DNA from 4 places in the Clostridium pabulibutyricum genome. Region 4 is predicted to be linked to each of the others. Evidence: riboswitches for the same ligand, from Rfam matches in the RefSeq annotation. Region 4 holds a riboswitch; each other region holds the start of a gene.

Region 1 (4,698 bases), on a different contig from region 4:
TTTTAAAAGTGAAATTTTAAAGCTGATCAGTGCCTTGAATCCAGGTGAACTGTCTGAAATTAGTGATCAAAGTTTTGATACGTCAAAGCAGATTGATATTGAATTCAGAAAATCACTCTTTGGCATGATTAGCGGTAGAATGTTTATAAAATTCCTTTTACCGGTGAATATAGGAAAATTCATAATGTTTTACAGATCCATTAAATTTTTAAGAAATGGATTGAAAAGTTTGTTCAATATGCGTATAAATGTTGATGTACTGGATGCTGCATCTGTTGCAGCCGCGATTGGACAGGGAGAGTATTCAACAGCAGGATCCATAATGTTCCTTCTGAATGTATCCAATCTTCTTGAAGAGTATACAAAGAACAAGACCAAAAATGTACTTGCAAGAAATTTGGCAATAAATATTGAAAGTGTATGGATGGTAAAAGATGGTGAGGAGTTTCTTATATCAATAGATGATCTTAAAGTTGGTGATTATATAAGAATCAATATGGGGAACATGATACCTGTTGATGGTATTGTACGTGATGGAGATGCAATGATTAATCAGTCTTCTATGACAGGAGAATCTCTGGCAGTGGAGAAAAAAAGTGATGATGTAGTTTATGCAGGGACTGTTGTAGAAGAGGGATCAATTATAGTTGAAGTAAAAAAATTAAGTTCTGAAAGCAGAATAAGTAAAATAATAGAGATGATAGACAAATCCGAAAATTTAAAGGCAGACATACAGGGAAAAGCCGAAAGGCTTGCTGACAAAATTGTTCCATTTACGTTTATCGGAGCAATTGCTACATATTTTTTCACGAGAAACATAACGAAAGCATTGGGAATACTTCTTGTAGATTATTCATGTGCAATTAAGCTTTCAACCCCTATATCGGTTATTTCGGCCATGAGAGAGTCGTCGAATTATAAGATAGTGGTTAAAGGTGGAAAGTATCTTGAAGCTGTGGAGGAATCGGATACCATAATATTTGATAAGACAGGAACTTTGACAACTGCAAGTCCTACTGTTGAAAAAGTTGTTCCTTTCGCAGGATTCGATTCAAGATATGTTTTGAAAACAGCAGCATGTCTTGAAGAACATTTTCCACATAGTGCAGCCAGAGCCATAGTAAAGAAGGCGGCTGATGAAAAACTTAATCATAAAGAGGAGCATGCAAAGGTTGAGTATGTTATGGCTCATGGAATAGCTTCATTCATAGGAGATAAAAAGGTATTGGTTGGAAGTTACCATTTTATTTTCGAAGACGAGGGAGTGGAATTGTCTGATGAGCAGCAATCGGTTATAGAGCGTGAAGGCGATGGCTATTCTATTATATATCTTGCCATAGGAAACCATCCGGCTGGATTTATTTGTATAAGCGACCCTATAAGAGATGAGGCTGAATATGTAATAAAGAGTCTCAAAGGTACGGGAATAAAGAAAGTAATTATGCTGACGGGAGATGGTGAAAAAACTGCAAAGGCAGTTGCCGAGAAGCTAGGAATGGATGATTATTATTCCCAGGTGCTTCCAGAGGATAAGGCAAGGATTATAGAAGAGTTAAAGAAAAAAGGTCACAAGGTTATAATGGTTGGAGATGGAGTTAATGATTCACCTGCATTGGCTGCGGCAAATGTTTCCATAGCGATGAAGGATGGTTCTGACATTGCGAGAGAAGTTGCAGATATAGCATTGATGTCATCTGATTTAAGGAATCTTGTAACTATAAGGATTTTAAGTCAAAAATTAATGAAAAAGATAAAGAATAATTATAATTTCATATTAATTTTTAATACATCACTCCTTTTAATGGGATTGACTGGTTTTATAAGGCCTACTACATCTGCATTTCTGCATAATTTTTCAACAATGGGTATAAGTGCGGCGAGCATGAGACCTTGCTTTCATTAGGGAAAAACTTTTCATGGTAAAATAAATACCATGGAAAGTTTTTTTAAATATAGAAAAAAACAGAATAATTTTATAAATTTATGCTTTAGCATGTTGACAAACAGCAAAAAAATATATAATATAATAATTGATAATGAAATCCATTATCAATATACTCGGAGGTGGTTATTTTGAAAAAAGTAAATATTATATATTGGTCGGGAACAGGCAACACGGAGTCTATGGCTTCTTTAATATCAGATGGAGCAAAGGAAAAAGGAGCTGAAGTAAAACTTTTAAATGTTTCAGAAGCTTCGGTTAAAGATATAGAGGAAGCTGACGTAGTAGCACTTGGCTCGCCTGCAATGGGAGACGAAGTTGTAGAAGAAGCTGAAATGGAACCATTTGTTGAATCTGCTGCAGCTGCTTTAAAAGGTAAGAAAGTAGGTTTGTTTGGCTCGTATGGTTGGGGAACAGGCAAGTGGATGGAAGATTGGACAGAAAAGGTACAGAGTGATTACGGCTCTGATGTTGTAGATGATGGATTAATTGTGAACGGAAGTCCTGAAGATGATTCAGAAGAACAGTGCAAGGAGTTTGGAAGAAAATTGGCTGAGTAGTTAAATGCTTGATTTTTAAATTGCATATAGTATAATTAAATTGTGAATACAATAGGGGTGCTCGTAAAAAAACGGGCTGAGAGTAAGCTGAATTTGCTTAAACCCATAACCTGATTTGGATAATGCCAACGTAGGGATATGTTTTACATGGAAGCTTAGAGCTGTGTATATACTCTGCGAGTATGTGCATAGCTTTTGTGTATTATCTGAAATGTATTCATGAATTTATGAAAGCGGCAAATTGGGGGCACCACCTTTTGTCGCTATATTAAAATTAATGCATTGACTTGCTGCATAAAATACACAGAAATGGAGGAAGAAACATGAAAACAGCATTAACAATTGCAGGAAGTGATTCCTGTGGAGGCGCCGGTATACAGGCAGACATTAAGACAATGATTGCAAATGGAGTTTATGCCATGAGTGCTATAACTGCACTTACTGCACAAAACACTACCGGTGTTACTGGGATTATGGATGTCACTCCTGAATTTTTAAAAAAACAGCTGGAAGCTGTTTTTACCGATATTTATCCGGATGCGGTGAAAATAGGGATGGTATCTTCAGGTGAGTTAATATGTACAATAGCTGGAGAACTTAAAAATTTTAGGGCGAATAATATAGTTATTGACCCGGTCATGGTAGCTACGAGTGGTTCAAAACTTATAAGCGATGATGCCATAGATGTTCTAAAGGATAAATTAATACCTATGGCTGATGTTATAACCCCAAATATTCCTGAGACTGAAGTACTTTCAGGGATTAATGTAAAGACTGAGGATGATATGGTTGAGGCTGCACAACTTATAAATGAAAGATATGGTTGTGCAGTGCTTTGTAAAGGTGGACATCATCTTAATGATGCAAATGATCTTCTGTACGGTAATGGAACTTTTAAATGGTTTTATGGAAAGCGCATAGAAAATCCAAATACTCATGGGACAGGGTGTACCCTATCCAGTGCAATAGCGTCAAACCTTGCAAAAGGATACAATCTTGAAAATTCAATTGAAAAAGCAAAGAAATATATATCAGGTGCACTTGGAGACATGCTCAATCTTGGCAGAGGAAGTGGGCCTATGAACCATGCTTTTGCATTTAGAGGGGAGTTTTAGTCAAGTATGGCGGATAAAAAAACTTCACTCTTCAGCAATGGGCTTATTTGGTTTGGGGCAGGTATTTCAATTGCAGAGATAATTACAGGTACTTATTTTGCACAGCTTGGATTCAAGAAAGGAATTGCTGCAATAATAGTAGGGCATATTATTGGCTGTTTCATGCTTTTCCTTTCAGGTATTATAGGCGGAGTGAAAAGAAAAAGTTCTATGGAGGCTGTTGGATCAAGCTTTGGATACAAAGGCAGCATATTGTTTTCGGTGCTTAATGTAATTCAGCTTGCTGGATGGACTTCAATTATGATATATGACGGTGCAGTTGCAGCAAACAGGATCATGGGTGTTGGAATGTGGATCTGGTGTATTATAATAGGAATTTTGATTATACTTTGGATAACAATTGGTATAAACAATCTCGGCAAATTGAATTCAGTTGCAATGGCTGCTCTGTTTGTATTGACGATTTGGCTTTGTAAATATATTTTTACAGGGAATTCAGAGTTTATTATGGGCAAAAGTGCAATGACATTTGGGGCTGCTGTGGAACTTGCAGTTGCGATGCCTCTTTCGTGGCTTCCACTTATAAGTGACTATACACGGGAAGCAGAAAAACCTTTTAAAGCAACTGTTGTCAGTGTTATTATATATGGTTTGACAAGCACATGGATGTACATAATAGGAATGGCAGCTGTAATATATACGGGAAAAGGCGATATTGCAAGTGTGATAATTAAAGCAGGTTCAGGTATTGCAGGATTGCTTATTATAATTTTCTCAACAGTTACGACAACATTCATGGATGCATTTTCTGCCGGTGTATCCATGCAGACGATATATAAAAACTTCAAAAGTAAGTTTTTTGGGATATTTGTAACTATATTGGGAGTAATTCTAGCTAGTATTTATCCCATGGATGATATAACTGATTTTTTATATTTTATAGGCTCGGCATTTGCTCCAATGATAGCTATTCAGATTGCAGATTATTTCATATTTAAAAATGATTTTTCCAATAAAAGATTTAATATGAAGAATATCATTATTTGGTTTTTGGGATTTATACTGTATAGAATTTTAATGC
Region 2 (4,698 bases), on a different contig from region 4:
AAATTCACTTGTTTGAAACGCCCGTCTTCTCAGGCAAGTGTTTCTTTCTTGTACTCAAGAAACTGGATTGTATCCGCCTCAACATTGGTATAATACTTTCTTACATTGTCTTTCATGTAACTCTTTGTTGTTATCTTTCCACTTACGCCCAAAAGTCTCCCCTTTTTTAGATACTGTTGAAGCTTTTCAGCACCACCACTAAAATAGGATACCGAAATAAAATCAGCCTGTCTTTCCCCTTGCTTGTTTAAATAATTCTTATCTACAGCAAGTATAAATTTCAAAATGCTCCTCTTGCTATTTTCTATTTTAAAAAGTTCAGCATCCCTGGTCAGTCTTCCTATAAGGGTAACATTATTCAAATAAATTACCTCCCGACTATTTTTTTATTAATTATGACCAGAATGGAAATTTTTAAACACAGCTATTCATCTCTTCTGAGTATATTTACATCTTTTCCGCTCATAACCCTATTCATATTTCTAACAGAACACATCTTTCCACACATAGTACAGCTGTCACTGCACTCAGGAGTTGACTCTCTTCTATATCTCCTTGCCTTTTCAGGGTCTATTGAGAGTTTGAATGTACTTTCCCAATCAAGTTTTTGTCTTGCCTCTGCCATTTTATTGTCCCAATCCACAGCACCTTTCACCCCTTTTGCTATATCTGCCGCATGTGCCGCTATCTTTGAAGCTATTATTCCTTCTTTCATATCATCAATAGTAGGAAGTCTCAAATGTTCCGCCGGTGTAACATAACACAAAAAATCGGCTCCACATGATGCTGCAATTGCACCACCTATTGCACTTGTAATATGATCATACCCTGGTGCAATATCTGTAACAAGAGGTCCGAGAACGTAAAATGGTGCATTATGACAAAGCTTTTTCTCAAGAATCATGTTTGACTTTATCTCATTCAATGCCATATGCCCGGGTCCTTCTATAATTACCTGAACATTTCTCTTCCATGCTCTCTTCGTAAGTTCACCAAGAGTTATAAGTTCTTTTATTTGTACAGCATCCGTGGCATCTGAAATACATCCCGGCCTGCATGCATCTCCAAGGCTTATGGTTACATCATATTTTTCACATATATCAAGGATTTTATCATAATATTCATAAAATGGATTTTCCTTATGGTTAAGCTCCATCCATGCATACATCAGAGAACCGCCTCTTGAAACTATATTCATTATCCTATTGTTTCTTTTAAAAACTTCGACAGTTTCTCTATTTAATCCCGCATGTATCGTCATAAAGTCAACACCATCTTCAGCCTGTTTTTCAATCACCTTTAAAAATTCCTGCTCTGTTATATCTCTAAGCTCTTTATCATAAAACCCTACAGCATCATATATCGGAACCGTTCCAATCATTGCACTGCTCATTTTTATAAGCTTTTTTCTAAATTCTTCAGTTTTTCCAAAAGAACTCAAATCCATTATTGCCTCTGCCTTCATATCTATTGCCTTTTGAACTTTCTTCAATTCAACATTAACATCAGGACAATCTCTTGATATCCCAAGATTTACATTTATTTTTGTCTTGAGTCCTTTTCCAACCGCCTCAGCATCAAGTAACATATGATTTCTGTTTGCCGGAATTACTACTTGTCCGATTGCTATAAGTTGTCTAAGATCTTCCAAATCAATATTTTCCTTTTTAGAAACAAGCCTCATCTCTTTTGTTATTATATTCTTTCGTGCTGCATCCATTTGAGTTGAATAATTCATAATAAATTTCTCCCTTCAAATTAGCATTACTTAATACGAACCCTTCTATAGATATATAAAAAACAGCCTTCTACAAATGAAAGCTGTTCTTATACTTCTCCTAAAAAAGCACAACTACTTCCCTCCGGTAGAATTAACTACATCAGGTTCTAAGGTTTGAAACTCAAAGCTTCTCTCAGCCAAAAAGGCACACCCAGTAAACTAATTTATTAAATTTTAAAATATACAAATTTATTTTAACACAATAAAATCCAGTTTTCAAAATACAACTCCATACATTTTAAATTTTTCGCACACTTTTACTTTTAATACAGCATAAAGAAAAAGTTATAAAAGGTAATATCACCTGCATTGGAAGATGTATATACTTCATAACAAAATTATGTCCTATATTGAGCTGCTGAGGTAAATTTCTTGAAATGAGAAAAGACGCAGCAAGCAGCACACACCCCAAAATTGAAGAAATTACCTTTAAATTATAAACATGAAAAAACTGTGAAATGCCCTTCATTGCAACATACATAAATATGGAGATCTTGAAAAATCCATCAATTATAAATGTAATTGCAAACATTATATCCATTCTTATGAGAAGGTCTTCTGCATCTATAATTCTATAGGTTTCAAGAAGTGGAAAGTTGCAGTTCGTTGCAAAATCAACTCCGAGAGTGCATATAAACAAAATGTTGTTCATGGCAAGAATAATTCCCTCCAACATAATTGCCAGGGACGCAAATTTTTTTATTTTCGAATTTTCATTTGTAATAGGATAAATCATAGTAAAAACTACAGTCTCCCCATATGGAACAAGCATAAGTATCCATGAATTTTTTAAGAAATTAAGCACTCCATTTTCAAATACAGGTTTCAAATTTGAAATGTCAAATGTATCCGGAGTAAGCAGTATAAGCACCAAGCTTAATACTTTTATTATAAAAACAATTATAATATAAAATTGTGCCATACCCGCAATTGTTTCAATTCCATAATATGCTGCATACATTATTACAATTACAGAAAGTGTTCCAAACATAACCTTTGGAGTATACCTGAGTGCAGTCGTCGCTATAAGTTCCATAAACTCTCTGAATATATTTGCTGCAATATATATAAAATACAATATATATAAAATGGAAATTATATTTCCTAAAATTTTTCCATATATCTTTGGAAGATATGTTACTATAGTATCTTCCGGATATCTTCTATATACATATATGTATATCATCTGTAGAATAACCCCTACAATGGAATACACAATATATCCTATCCAAACATCCTGCTTCGCATCTGGTGCAAGGAAATACAACACCACGCTTCCATATTGAAAAATTATCATCAATGCAAAAAACTGATATATGGATATTCTTTTAGTCATAAATAAATTCTCCTTGTCAATTTATAGATTTTGACAATATTCCAGTTCTAGTTATATTTGAATCAACGTTTACATCTACGCGAAGTTTGGAGAAATTTTCATTCCAGTTTTCCTTCAAATGGTTCCATATTTTTGGACATTCTTCATACACAACATTGCCAAATCCAAATATATCAACACCAAGCGTGTTTTTTGCAACATTAAGAGCCGAAATTATCTCATCATATATTGCTTCATTCTGGTTTTCAGACAAAAAATCCACCAGATCCGGGTTGGAGTTAAAATCCATATCTTCTCCAGAATTTTTGTTTACCTCGTCTATATTTGATTTCTCAGTAACTTTTACATGAATCACAACTTCATTCTTTTCTTCTTGAGCCTCTATATAACTTCCTGCTCTTAAAATATTAGTATTTATTGTGTCGCCATCCTTCTGTATTGTAATAGTTCCACGTCTTACTTTTCCTTTTATCCAGTTCATTCCGCGGGTTTCTTTTTCACTCATATATCCAATAAGTTTACAATTTTTAAAAACTGCACTCCCCGATATAGAAAGATCATTCTCCGATCCAGTATCCCTTGGTGTTTTTTTCATTATTATACCAGCTGTATTCACACATTCCCGGCTGCATTCCCTGCCTCTTTTATTTTTTTCAAAATCAAGACTTGTAGAAACTGCAGCCACTCCTAAATTTCTTTGTATTTTAACCAGATTATCTATCTCATATCCGGATATGGAATTTTGCTTTGTACGCGTTTTGACTATATCAATTGCTTCACCTTTTGTTACAAGGATAGGCACAATAGGCCTTATGTCACTTCGTCGAAGCGAAAAATCCAAAACAGGCTGTATGCCCCGCTCTGCAAGGCGTTGACCTACAATTATGCACTTTTCATTTGAAAACTTTATTTTCTTGCTCATTTGTTTCGAAATATTTGCTACTGCCCCGCTTATAGTCTTTCCTGTTGAAACATATACGAGTACTTCTGCATCCTGATTTCTTTCAGTTGAAGCACCTTTTCTTATAACCTGAAGGCTAACTTTAAAATCTTCGTTGTTGTCAGTATCAACTCCCATGGCAACTATAAATCCAAGAGATTCAATTTCATTTTTGTCCTGACATCCCGTAATAAAAAAAACCGGGAACAAAAATAAAATAGCAAGAGAAACTGATTTAATAAATTTGCTCATAGTTTCCCTCCTCTACACTAGAAAATACCTTTTTTAGCCTTGATTCCAAGTGTTTTTTGAGTATATTTCAATCTGGTCATAGGGGCTCTTACTGCAACATCCTGCATTGAATTTATATTAAACGGACATATTGGAAACATGTATGGAACTCCAAAAGTTCTCATTGAAACAAGCCTTATAAGAATCATAAGTGTACCGCATGTAAGCCCAATAAGTCCAAAACACCCACTTAAAATAAGCAGAAAAAGCCTTGCATATATAATAGGATGATCCATTTCAAACCCCGGTATGGTAAATTTCGTCATGGCAGTAAGCGACACAACAACAACTGTCGGTGTACCAACTATTCCCGAACTTACCGCTGCATCCCCAAGTATAAGTGCCCCTATA
Region 3 (4,698 bases), on a different contig from region 4:
ATTTATGCTTATACAGTATTTTTTGCCCATTTTAACTGGATGGTATGATTTTTTTGCTTTTCTGAGTCCTTCAAGACCAAGGTCCTGTTCTCTGTTTATATATGGAATATCCGACATATAATTTTCGAGGAAAGTTTTGTTTACAAAGGTGTAAATTCCGTCTATGTTTGGAAGACCTTTTTCTATGTGTATTATTCCCATATTTGAATTTACTTTTTCTCCTATTGTAAAAGCGGATATATTACCGTCTACATATACAGCGAGAGCCATTAAGTTCAAAAATTCCATGTTACTGCACAGTTCTTTTATTCCATCGAGTTCATAATACAAGTATTTATCGCTGCTTTTTCTTTCGTTGTACCATATCTCAGCGGCTTTCAGAAAGTCGTCCTTCACTCCTGGTTCGAAAAAATCTTTTATTTCGTAATTATAAGATTTAACGAATTTGTTGTAATGATTCTTTTTTGAGTGAAGTTTTTTACCGGATAATGTCATTAATTTTTGAGTATCATATATGTAGTCGAAATTATCAACATCTTCTCTTATTGTAAATTTTTCAGCATACAGTTCTTTAAGGTCTCTTACAAAAGCTTCTTCTGCATCACAAAATAAAATTTCCATATTAGCTGACATAGAGTACTCTATTAGTTCTTCTATTATGCTTTTGAGATTATCTTTTGTATAGCCGATTGGCTGCATAAAATGATATTTTCCATCGAAGCCTTGTTTTTTTATGACTATTGAATTGTCAATTGAAGTATAGCTTATATCACAGCCTTTTCTCCATATTAGTAAAGATGTAAAGTTATATTCGCAGGTATCAAAGTGATATCCCTGAAGATATTTGTCAAAGACAGCTTTGTCGTCAATGGTCAGGGGTTTAAATTTTAGCATAAAAATTCTCCTTGTCAATCCTATGATTATTTTTTTAGTGAAATTATTTATTTGAAAAGTTCCACTCGTTTTTTAGTAGCCCGTACAGATACATGTCAAATCTTTTATTATCTCTGTGTATAAATTCTCTGTAGGTACCTTCTTTTTTAAAGCCTGTTTTTTCATATAAGTTTATTGCAGGTGTATTATAGCTTAAAACCGTAAGTTGTATTTTGTGAAGATTAAGTTCTTGAAATCCAAATTGTATGGTAAGATTTAGTGCATCATATCCAAGTCCATGTCCTCGGTTTGAAGCAGATCCTATTCCTATATATATAGTTGCAGTTCCATTGTTCCATAGTATATTCTCATATCCTGTGACACCTATTAGTTTTTTGCTTTGAATATCTCTTACAGCAAACATGAATTTGTCTGGAGATTTTTTTGTATCTTCTACCATGGATTTCAATTCGCTGCATGATCTTGGAAAAGATGTAATCATGTCATAGTTCCTGAGAAAAAACTGATCATTATACCAGTTTTCAAGTGTAGAAATATCATCCTCTTTGAAGGACGTCAGTGTTATGTTTGAGCTTTTTAGCAAATTTTTTATCAAGAAAGTTCCTCCTTGTAAAAATTAAATAATAATAACTTTTTTATAATATTATAACTTATATAGGCAATATAGTTCAAATGTAAATTGAAAATTGTACGTTGATTTAATTTATTTAAGTGATATAATAAAAACTGCAAGTACTTGTGACAATTTAATATTAAATACGAGGAGAGGTCATAGTGATGATCTGAGAGTGGAATGTTATTCCTTATTCTTATAACCTGATTTGGGTAATGCCAACGTAGGGAGAGTAATATATATATCTATACGCAGATTCTCCTAGAATTTGTGTGTTTTTATTTTGATAGAGTATTTTTTTACTGAGGCATTTATATGCCTCTTTTTTATATTTATAGAATATTCACAAATAAAGGAGGGCAGATATTATGAAAATAAATGGGAAAGATATGAGTTTCCCTGAGGGAACAACTGTATTTGAACTTTTACAAAGTTTAAATGTGGATTCTACAAAAGTTGCGGTTGAAGTTGATTTAAACATAGTCGAAGGGAATGCTTTTAAAGCATGCAGATTAAAAAAAAATTCATCAGTTGAAATTATCCGCTTTGTAGGCGGGGGATGTTGAGAATTAAAATAAAAAAGTATAAATGGAGGAATTAATTTATGGACAAGTTAGTTATTGGTGGAAAAGAACTGGAAAGCAGATTGTTTTTAGGTACAGGCAAGTATTCTTCCGACAGTGTACTTCCGGAGGTGTTAAAAAGTTCAGGTACAAATGTAGTCACGGTTGCACTTAGGCGTGTTGATATGAATTCTAAAACAGGTAATGTTATTGACTTTATAGGAGATGAATATACACTTCTCCCAAATACGTCTGGGGCAAGATCAGCAGATGAAGTTGTGAGACTTGCCAGACTTGGAAGGGCTGCAGGATGTGGGAACTGGATAAAAATAGAGGCTATTCAGGACAATAAGTACCTTCTGCCCGATAATATAGAAACAGTGAAGGCTGCAGAAATACTTGTAAAGGATGGATTTGTAGTATTGCCATATATAAATCCTGACTTGTCGACGGCAAGGAGACTTGTGGATGTCGGAGCAGCTGCTGTTATGCCACTTGGATCACCTATAGGATCAAATAGGGGTATAAGAACCAGAGAGATGCTAAAAATACTGATAGACGAAATAGATGAAGTACCTATAATTGTTGATGCAGGTATAGGAAAACCTTCTGATGCAGTAATGGTTATGGAAATGGGAGCTGACGCTGTTCTTGTAAATACTGCAATTGCAACATCAAAAAAACCGGTGCGTATGGCAGAGGCATTTAAATATGCTGTAAAAGCAGGCAGGGAGGCTTTTAATTCGGGACTTGGAGAAGTTAAAGATTCAGCCTCGGCATCTTCACCGCTTACAGGTTTCTTAAGATAGGGGGATTGTGATATGGAAATAGGAATTTATGATGAGATAAGAAAATATGACGACTTTGATTTTGAAGGTTTTTTTGAAAATGTTCAGGATTCGGATATTGAGAATATACTTTGCAGGGACAGAATAAATAAAATGGACTTTTTGGCACTCTTGTCTGAAAAGGCTGAGAAATATCTTGAACCCATGGCAGCAAAAGCCCATGAAATAACTGTTAGAAATTTTGGAAAAAACATAGTTTTGTATACTCCAATATACATTGCAAATTATTGTACGAATAAGTGCATATATTGTGGATACAATGTTGAAAACAAGATTGTGCGCAAGAAGATGACGTTTTATGAGATTGAAGAGGAGGCGAAATCTATAGCAGAAACAGGTCTAAGACACATAATACTTTTAACAGGAGAATCAAGGTATTATTGTCCTATGGAGTATTTGAAAGGAGCAGTGAAAATACTTAAAAAATATTTTGATTCCATATGCCTTGAAATTTACCCTTTGGAGGAGAACGAGTACAGGGAACTTGTGGAGCTTGGGGCGGACAGTTTGACGGTTTATCAGGAAACCTATAATCAAGAAGTTTATAAAAAGGTTCATCTTGCAGGCAAGAAAAGGGATTATAGATACAGGCTTGAAGCTCTTGACAGGGGATGCAGGGCTGGAATACATTCTGTTGGAATGAGTGCACTTCTTGGACTTGATAAATGGAGAAATGAGGTGTTCTTGACAGGAATTCATGCAGCTTATATGTCAAAAAAATATCCGGCTGTGGAAATAAGCATGTCTGTGCCAAGGATAAGACCTCATGCAGGAAGTGAAATAAAGATATACGATGTCACTGACAGAAATTTAGTACAAGCTACACTTGCATACAAGATATTTCTTCAAAGAGCAGGAATAAATATAACTACAAGGGAAGGTAAATATATGAGAAACAATATGATACCTCTTGGAGTTACAAAAATGTCGGCGGGGGTAACAACGGAAGTTGGAGGTCATTCTCTTGGAAAAGATGAAAAAGGTGATGGTCAGTTTGTAATATCCGATGGAAGATCTGTGGATGAAATAAGAGCGGAAATAGAAAGCAAAGGGTATAATCCGGTGTTTAAAGATTGGCAGTTTTGTTGATGAAGAACAGTATGATTTTCAAGTTGAAGGAAAATAACAGGATAATTTCTGTTACAAACAGGAGTATTTGTGGACAAAATAATTTCTACAAAAAAATAGAGAGATGTGCAGAACTCGGTACGGATGCAATTATGCTCAGGGAAAAAGATCTGCCGCACGAGAAAATACTTGAAATGGCAAAAAGAATAAAGAACATAATAGAAAAGTATGGAACATTGCTTATAGTAAATGATGATCTAGAGGCAGCTTTAAAATCGGAAGCATTTGCTTTTCACACAAGTTTTAAAAAGTTTAAAAGTATGAATAGATCTCATTCAAGTTTAAGGATTATTAAAAATTCAAAAATGAAGATTGGTGTATCTGTGCATAGTTTGGATGAAGCTAAAGAGTCGGAAAAGATGAATGCAGACTATATAGTTGTCGGAAATATATTTGAAACTGATTGTAAAAAAGGATTAAAGGGAAAAGGACTTGAATTTTTAAACCAAATAAATAAAAAAGTAAAAATACCTGTTATTGCAATAGGTGGAATTGGACCGGAAAATATAATAAATGTTTTTGATACTGGTGTATATGGAGCTGCTATAATGTCCTATGCCATGAATGTAGAAGATTAGAATAAAAGCAGTGTGCAAATAGAATTTTGCACACTGCTTTTATTCTGAAAGATCATTTATATTTTTCACTAATA
Region 4 (4,698 bases):
ATCAGTATAATTTCTTATATGAGTTATAATCCTAACTCCAAGTTCTCTTGATGCTTCATCTTCCCCGTGATGCTTCCCTGTAATTGCAATCAAGGTTTCTGCAAGTCCTATAAAACCTATGCCCCAGGTTCCCTGCTTCAATATAGGTTCTATAGAATCTTCATCCTTTAGATTTTCAGAACCTTTTAAAAGCTTTTGTCCTGCAACAAACGGAAGGTCTTTGAGCCTTAAGTTCTTAAGGGTGTCATACCTGTGCATAAGCGATTGTCTGGAAAGATCCAATCGTTCATCAAGAAGTTTAAAAAACTTTTCTACACTACCCTTTGACAGAATTCCTATTCTCGGAAGATTTATTGTAGTTGGTGCTATGTTTCCTCTTCCCTTTGGTCCTTCATCTCCATTGACATTTGAACATACATAAGTTCTGCATCCCATAGTAGATGGAAGTATCCCTTTATCATAATAAACCTTGTTAAAATCTGCATCCATGTTCATAAAAGTAGGATTCATTCTCTTTGCTGCCACTCTGCATGCAGTTCTAAACAAATAATAGTAAGGATCTTCCGGATTTTTATTGACGCCTTCTTTAACCCTGAATATTATGTTTGGAAATATAGGCTGTTCTCCCTGTCCAAGTCCTTTTTCATATTCCGTCAAAAACACTTCACAAATAAGAGCTGCATCGTCTGACCTTGGCACACCTATATTTATAGAGCTGAAAGGTACCTGTGAACCTGCTCTGGAGTGCATAGTATTCAAGTTGTAAATTATGCCTTGCATTGCTTGTTCTACACTTCTTCTAAGTTTCTTCTCCGCTATTTCCCTTGCCTTGTCTCCACTTATGCCAATTCCTTCGAATTCCTTTATTATTTCCTGTCTTGTAGGTCCAACAAATATTCCCATATCATTATCAAAATCAGGATGCGACTGTCCTCCGAACATGTCATTTTGAGATGACTGAAGCAAAATGCATGAAAGCTCTGCTGCTGATTCTATTCGCTTAGGCGGCCTTATATATCCATATCCTGTATTAAATCCCCTTAGGAGCACTTCTCTTGTTGGAATATGAAGACAATTGATAGTCAAATTATAGGAATCCAAATCATGATAGTATATGTCACCATTCTCATGAGCTTTTGCAAGACTCTTTGGCATCTTTGCAAGATTGTGCCATTTGTTTGATTCACTTGCTATTCTTAAAAGCTTAGAACTATAGTTGTTTCCTACATTTGCATTGTCCCTGTCAGTCTCTACACCTATTTTGTCAATAGCTTTCATAAGATCAGACTTTATTTCTCTTATATTATTTCTGTCCTGTCTATAATTTGAATATGCAAACCCTATTCTGGTATACTTTTTTTCCATAAGAACTTCTTGAACTATGTTCTGTATATTTTCCACATCTATCTCTTCAAGATTGATTTTTTCTATACGTGATATAACCTCTCTAGTTAAATCAATAAATTCACTTTCCTTTAAATCGCACCCTATTTCATCAGATGCCCCTTTTATGGCATTTGTTATTTTAATAGAATTAAATTCTACTTTTCTTCCATCTCTTTTTACAACATGTAGCATTTACCCATCCTCCAAACTACTATATATTGTATATAATTGTACTATTTAATCGTAGAAATATCAATTCACATTTAAGCCGTAATTTTAAAGTTAATGGAGTTTAACTTCAAATTCCTTGCTTATGAATAATTATAGTTATCTTAACCAAAATAATTATATCACAACCAAAAATTATATGGAGGTAAAAAAATGATAGGAAAAATAATAGATATAAACAACATGGAAGCTACAATATCTCTTGTGGACGGAAGAACCATGCATGTATCAGTCTCCTATATTCCACATCATTCAAAAATAGGTGACAGACTGAATATAGAACCTTTCCAGGCAAAACTCACCTCAAAAGTCAGTGCAAATATGTCAATTCCGCCAATGTGTTGAATGAATACACACTGCGTAGTATAATAGTGTTAATGCTAGGGGTGCTTTTGAAAGCTGAGAAATAACTTTATTAACCCTTTACCTGATCTGGACAATACCAGCGAAGGGAAGCTCTATATTATTTCGTAATAGTTATACTTAAAAGCCAAATCTCCTTTTAGTACCTCAAAGCAAATAAAGGAGGTCTTTTTTTATTATGTCACTGCTTAAAAATTTTCAGGAAGTAATTTCACATCCAAGTTCTATATTTGCACTTATAGCCCTTATAATTATACTTTTATTTATAATAAGGGTTAAAAAAATAGAACTCAACTCACAACTCATAGCACAAATTGGAATAGCTCTTGCCCTGGCGACAATACTTAAAGTATTCAGAATATATCATCTTCCCCAAGGTGGAAGTATAACTCTAGGAAGCATGGTTCCAATACTTTTGATGTCGTTTCTGTATGGTCCTCAAGTTGGTTCGTTAACCGGTTTTCTCTATGGCATCATAACCTTGATACTGGATCCCTATATATTACAACCAGTTCAGGTGTTATTTGATTATCCTCTTCCTTTCATGGCAATTGGGCTTGCAGGATATTTTAAAAATCATAAACTCGCAGGAACAGCCATTGCAATGTTCGCCCGATTTGTATGTCATTTTATTTCCGGTATATTGTTTTTCGGAAGTTTTGCACCAAAAGGAATGTCACCCGCTGTTTATTCATTTACACTAAATGCAGGATATTTGCTAATAGAATCAATTATATGCATGGTCATAATAGGATTGCTTCCTTTCAGGCAGCTTGAATCCATACTTAAAAAGAACATTGCCCATAATACTGGAAAATAATTTTACAAATGTTTAAAAAGCTGTGCATTCAAAACACAGCTTTTTATAAATTTAATTTATACTGAAAATCTACTCCACAGATATGGCATTTACAGGACAATTGTCCCTTGCTTCCATGGCAGAGTCCTCACTTGTTTCTGGAACCTCGTTAACTATTACTCCAGCTTTTCCATCATCCTGCATTTCAAAAACATCCCCGCATGTATCCGGACACAGTCCGCAGCTTATACAGGCTTCCTTATCAACTGATGCTTCCATTTGCATTCATCACCTTTCTTGTGAAATAATAGTATAGTTATTTGCAGATTTTCTTATATATATTCATAAAATTTCATTCACATACTAGAGAAGCTTTAACTTCTTCATAAAATTGTCTATAAGCGTATCATAGTCAGTTGAATTTGATATGTATTTTTCCACATTCCCACTTTCCATGCTGTCTGCAAGTTCAATATCCATAGGAAGTTCGGCAAGAAGCGGAAGTCCAAGATACGCAGCCTGTTCTACTGCTGATTTCTTACTGAATAACTTTATTTTTTCATCACAGTTTTTACATTTTACATAAGACATATTTTCTACAGCACCTATTACATTTATGCCCATTTTTTCTGCCATTATAACTACCTTTTTGACTATCATGGATACCATATCCTGTGGAGTTGATACTATGACAATTCCATCAAGAGGTATATCCTGCATTATTGTAAGAGCCACATCTCCAGTTCCCGGAGGCATATCTATCAGAAGATAATCAAGCTCATCCCACTGGGTGTCCGAATACATCTGCTTCAGAACTCCTGTAATTACAGGTCCCCTCCATATAACAGGCTGTTCTTCTTTTTCAGTCAGAAGATTCAATGACATTACCTCAATGCCAAGTCCTGTATCAACAGTGGAAAATTTCACATCATCAGTTCCATTTATTGGAGTCATACTTGCTCTCTCCTTATTTATGCCAAAAAAACGCGGCATTGAAGGACCTGTTATATCACCGTCCAGAACACCGACTTTGTATCCCTTGTGTTTTAATCTTATTGCCAGTGCACCTGTCACAGTAGATTTACCAACACCCCCCTTTCCGCTCATAATACCAACTATATGTTTTATTGTGCCAAACCTAGGTGTAGACTTACTACATTTATTTTTGTCTTGTACATTACAACTTGAATTACTTGGACAATCATTACAACTACCCATTTTCACTACTCCCTTTCGTGAATATATTAACTAATTAAACCTAAAAAGTTTCATCAATCATTATAACATATAATTCTATAAAAAAATTTCCTTTCAATTAATAACAAAACTTGAAAGGAAGAAAATATCAATTATATTTCAAAGTTTTAACTATACGCTCAAACAGTGAAGACATAGCTTCACTAAAATCTTTCTCCTTCACAAAAAAAGTAAATCTATAAAACCTGTTGTTTCCTTCAAGAAAGTATTCCTCGCCCACATAACTTCCTCCTATTTCCTTTGTCATATCATACTTTATGAGATATAACTTTCTGCCATTCATCCTCTTGCTTTCCAAAGAATATTTCTTGTATAAATTATTCTGCTTATTGGATATTTTCTTACTGTTCGTCAGGAATTTTTCCAGGTTTCCATTCGATCTCCAAACCTGGAAAAAACCATTTATCTTTCCGTCTTTATTTTTAAAATCAGTATGACAAAGCACTTCACTCCCAAAAGTATCCTGTCTGACAATCTGCCATGAACCTGGTATTTCATACTTTACACTTCCACCAAGCTCACTGTACTGGCGTAAATTATTCAAATTCTCATCACTTGATACCGTAAATTCCAACTTATTCATAAAAACTCTTCCAAGAGTACATATCACAATTGTGATTCCCAAAATCATTAACAAAAAGCCCAACTTTTTCTTACTTACAGTT

What was found. A riboswitch is a leader RNA that binds a small molecule or an ion and turns the genes downstream of it on or off. The one in region 4 is predicted to bind thiamine pyrophosphate.
Region 1: another riboswitch for thiamine pyrophosphate. It lies ahead of thiD (bifunctional hydroxymethylpyrimidine kinase/phosphomethylpyrimidine kinase); the one in region 4 lies ahead of thiT (energy-coupled thiamine transporter ThiT).
Region 2: another riboswitch for thiamine pyrophosphate. It lies ahead of thiC (phosphomethylpyrimidine synthase ThiC); the one in region 4 lies ahead of thiT (energy-coupled thiamine transporter ThiT).
Region 3: another riboswitch for thiamine pyrophosphate. It lies ahead of thiS (sulfur carrier protein ThiS); the one in region 4 lies ahead of thiT (energy-coupled thiamine transporter ThiT).

What each region holds. Positions count from the first base shown of each region.
Region 1 is NZ_JBZAYZ010000006.1:125,081-129,778, reverse strand. Features, by position in the region: gene AC4CVH_RS08640 (heavy metal translocating P-type ATPase) at 1-1,903, shown strand, start outside; gene AC4CVH_RS08635 (flavodoxin) at 2,074-2,502, shown strand; TPP riboswitch at 2,546-2,656, shown strand; gene thiD (bifunctional hydroxymethylpyrimidine kinase/phosphomethylpyrimidine kinase) at 2,826-3,617, shown strand; gene cytX (putative hydroxymethylpyrimidine transporter CytX) at 3,624-4,698, shown strand, end outside.
Region 2 is NZ_JBZAYZ010000001.1:232,799-237,496, reverse strand. Features, by position in the region: gene AC4CVH_RS01140 (single-stranded DNA-binding protein) at 30-362, opposite strand; gene thiC (phosphomethylpyrimidine synthase ThiC) at 425-1,738, opposite strand; TPP riboswitch at 1,841-1,943, opposite strand; gene AC4CVH_RS01130 (GerAB/ArcD/ProY family transporter) at 2,019-3,116, opposite strand; gene AC4CVH_RS01125 (Ger(x)C family spore germination protein) at 3,133-4,308, opposite strand; gene AC4CVH_RS01120 (spore germination protein) at 4,326-4,698, opposite strand, start outside.
Region 3 is NZ_JBZAYZ010000002.1:335,572-340,269, reverse strand. Features, by position in the region: gene AC4CVH_RS04940 (DUF2156 domain-containing protein) at 1-894, opposite strand, end outside; gene AC4CVH_RS04935 (GNAT family N-acetyltransferase) at 938-1,489, opposite strand; TPP riboswitch at 1,646-1,755, shown strand; gene thiS (sulfur carrier protein ThiS) at 1,876-2,073, shown strand; gene AC4CVH_RS04925 (thiazole synthase) at 2,112-2,879, shown strand; gene thiH (2-iminoacetate synthase ThiH) at 2,898-4,007, shown strand; gene AC4CVH_RS04915 (thiamine phosphate synthase) at 4,007-4,624, shown strand; gene AC4CVH_RS04910 (methyl-accepting chemotaxis protein) at 4,664-4,698, opposite strand, start outside.
Region 4 is NZ_JBZAYZ010000009.1:104,495-109,192, forward strand. Features, by position in the region: gene nrdD (anaerobic ribonucleoside-triphosphate reductase) at 1-1,578, opposite strand, end outside; gene AC4CVH_RS10895 (hypothetical protein) at 1,768-1,959, shown strand; TPP riboswitch at 1,987-2,085, shown strand; gene thiT (energy-coupled thiamine transporter ThiT) at 2,156-2,797, shown strand; gene AC4CVH_RS10905 (ferredoxin) at 2,867-3,055, opposite strand; gene AC4CVH_RS10910 (Mrp/NBP35 family ATP-binding protein) at 3,140-3,994, opposite strand; gene AC4CVH_RS10915 (hypothetical protein) at 4,122-4,616, opposite strand.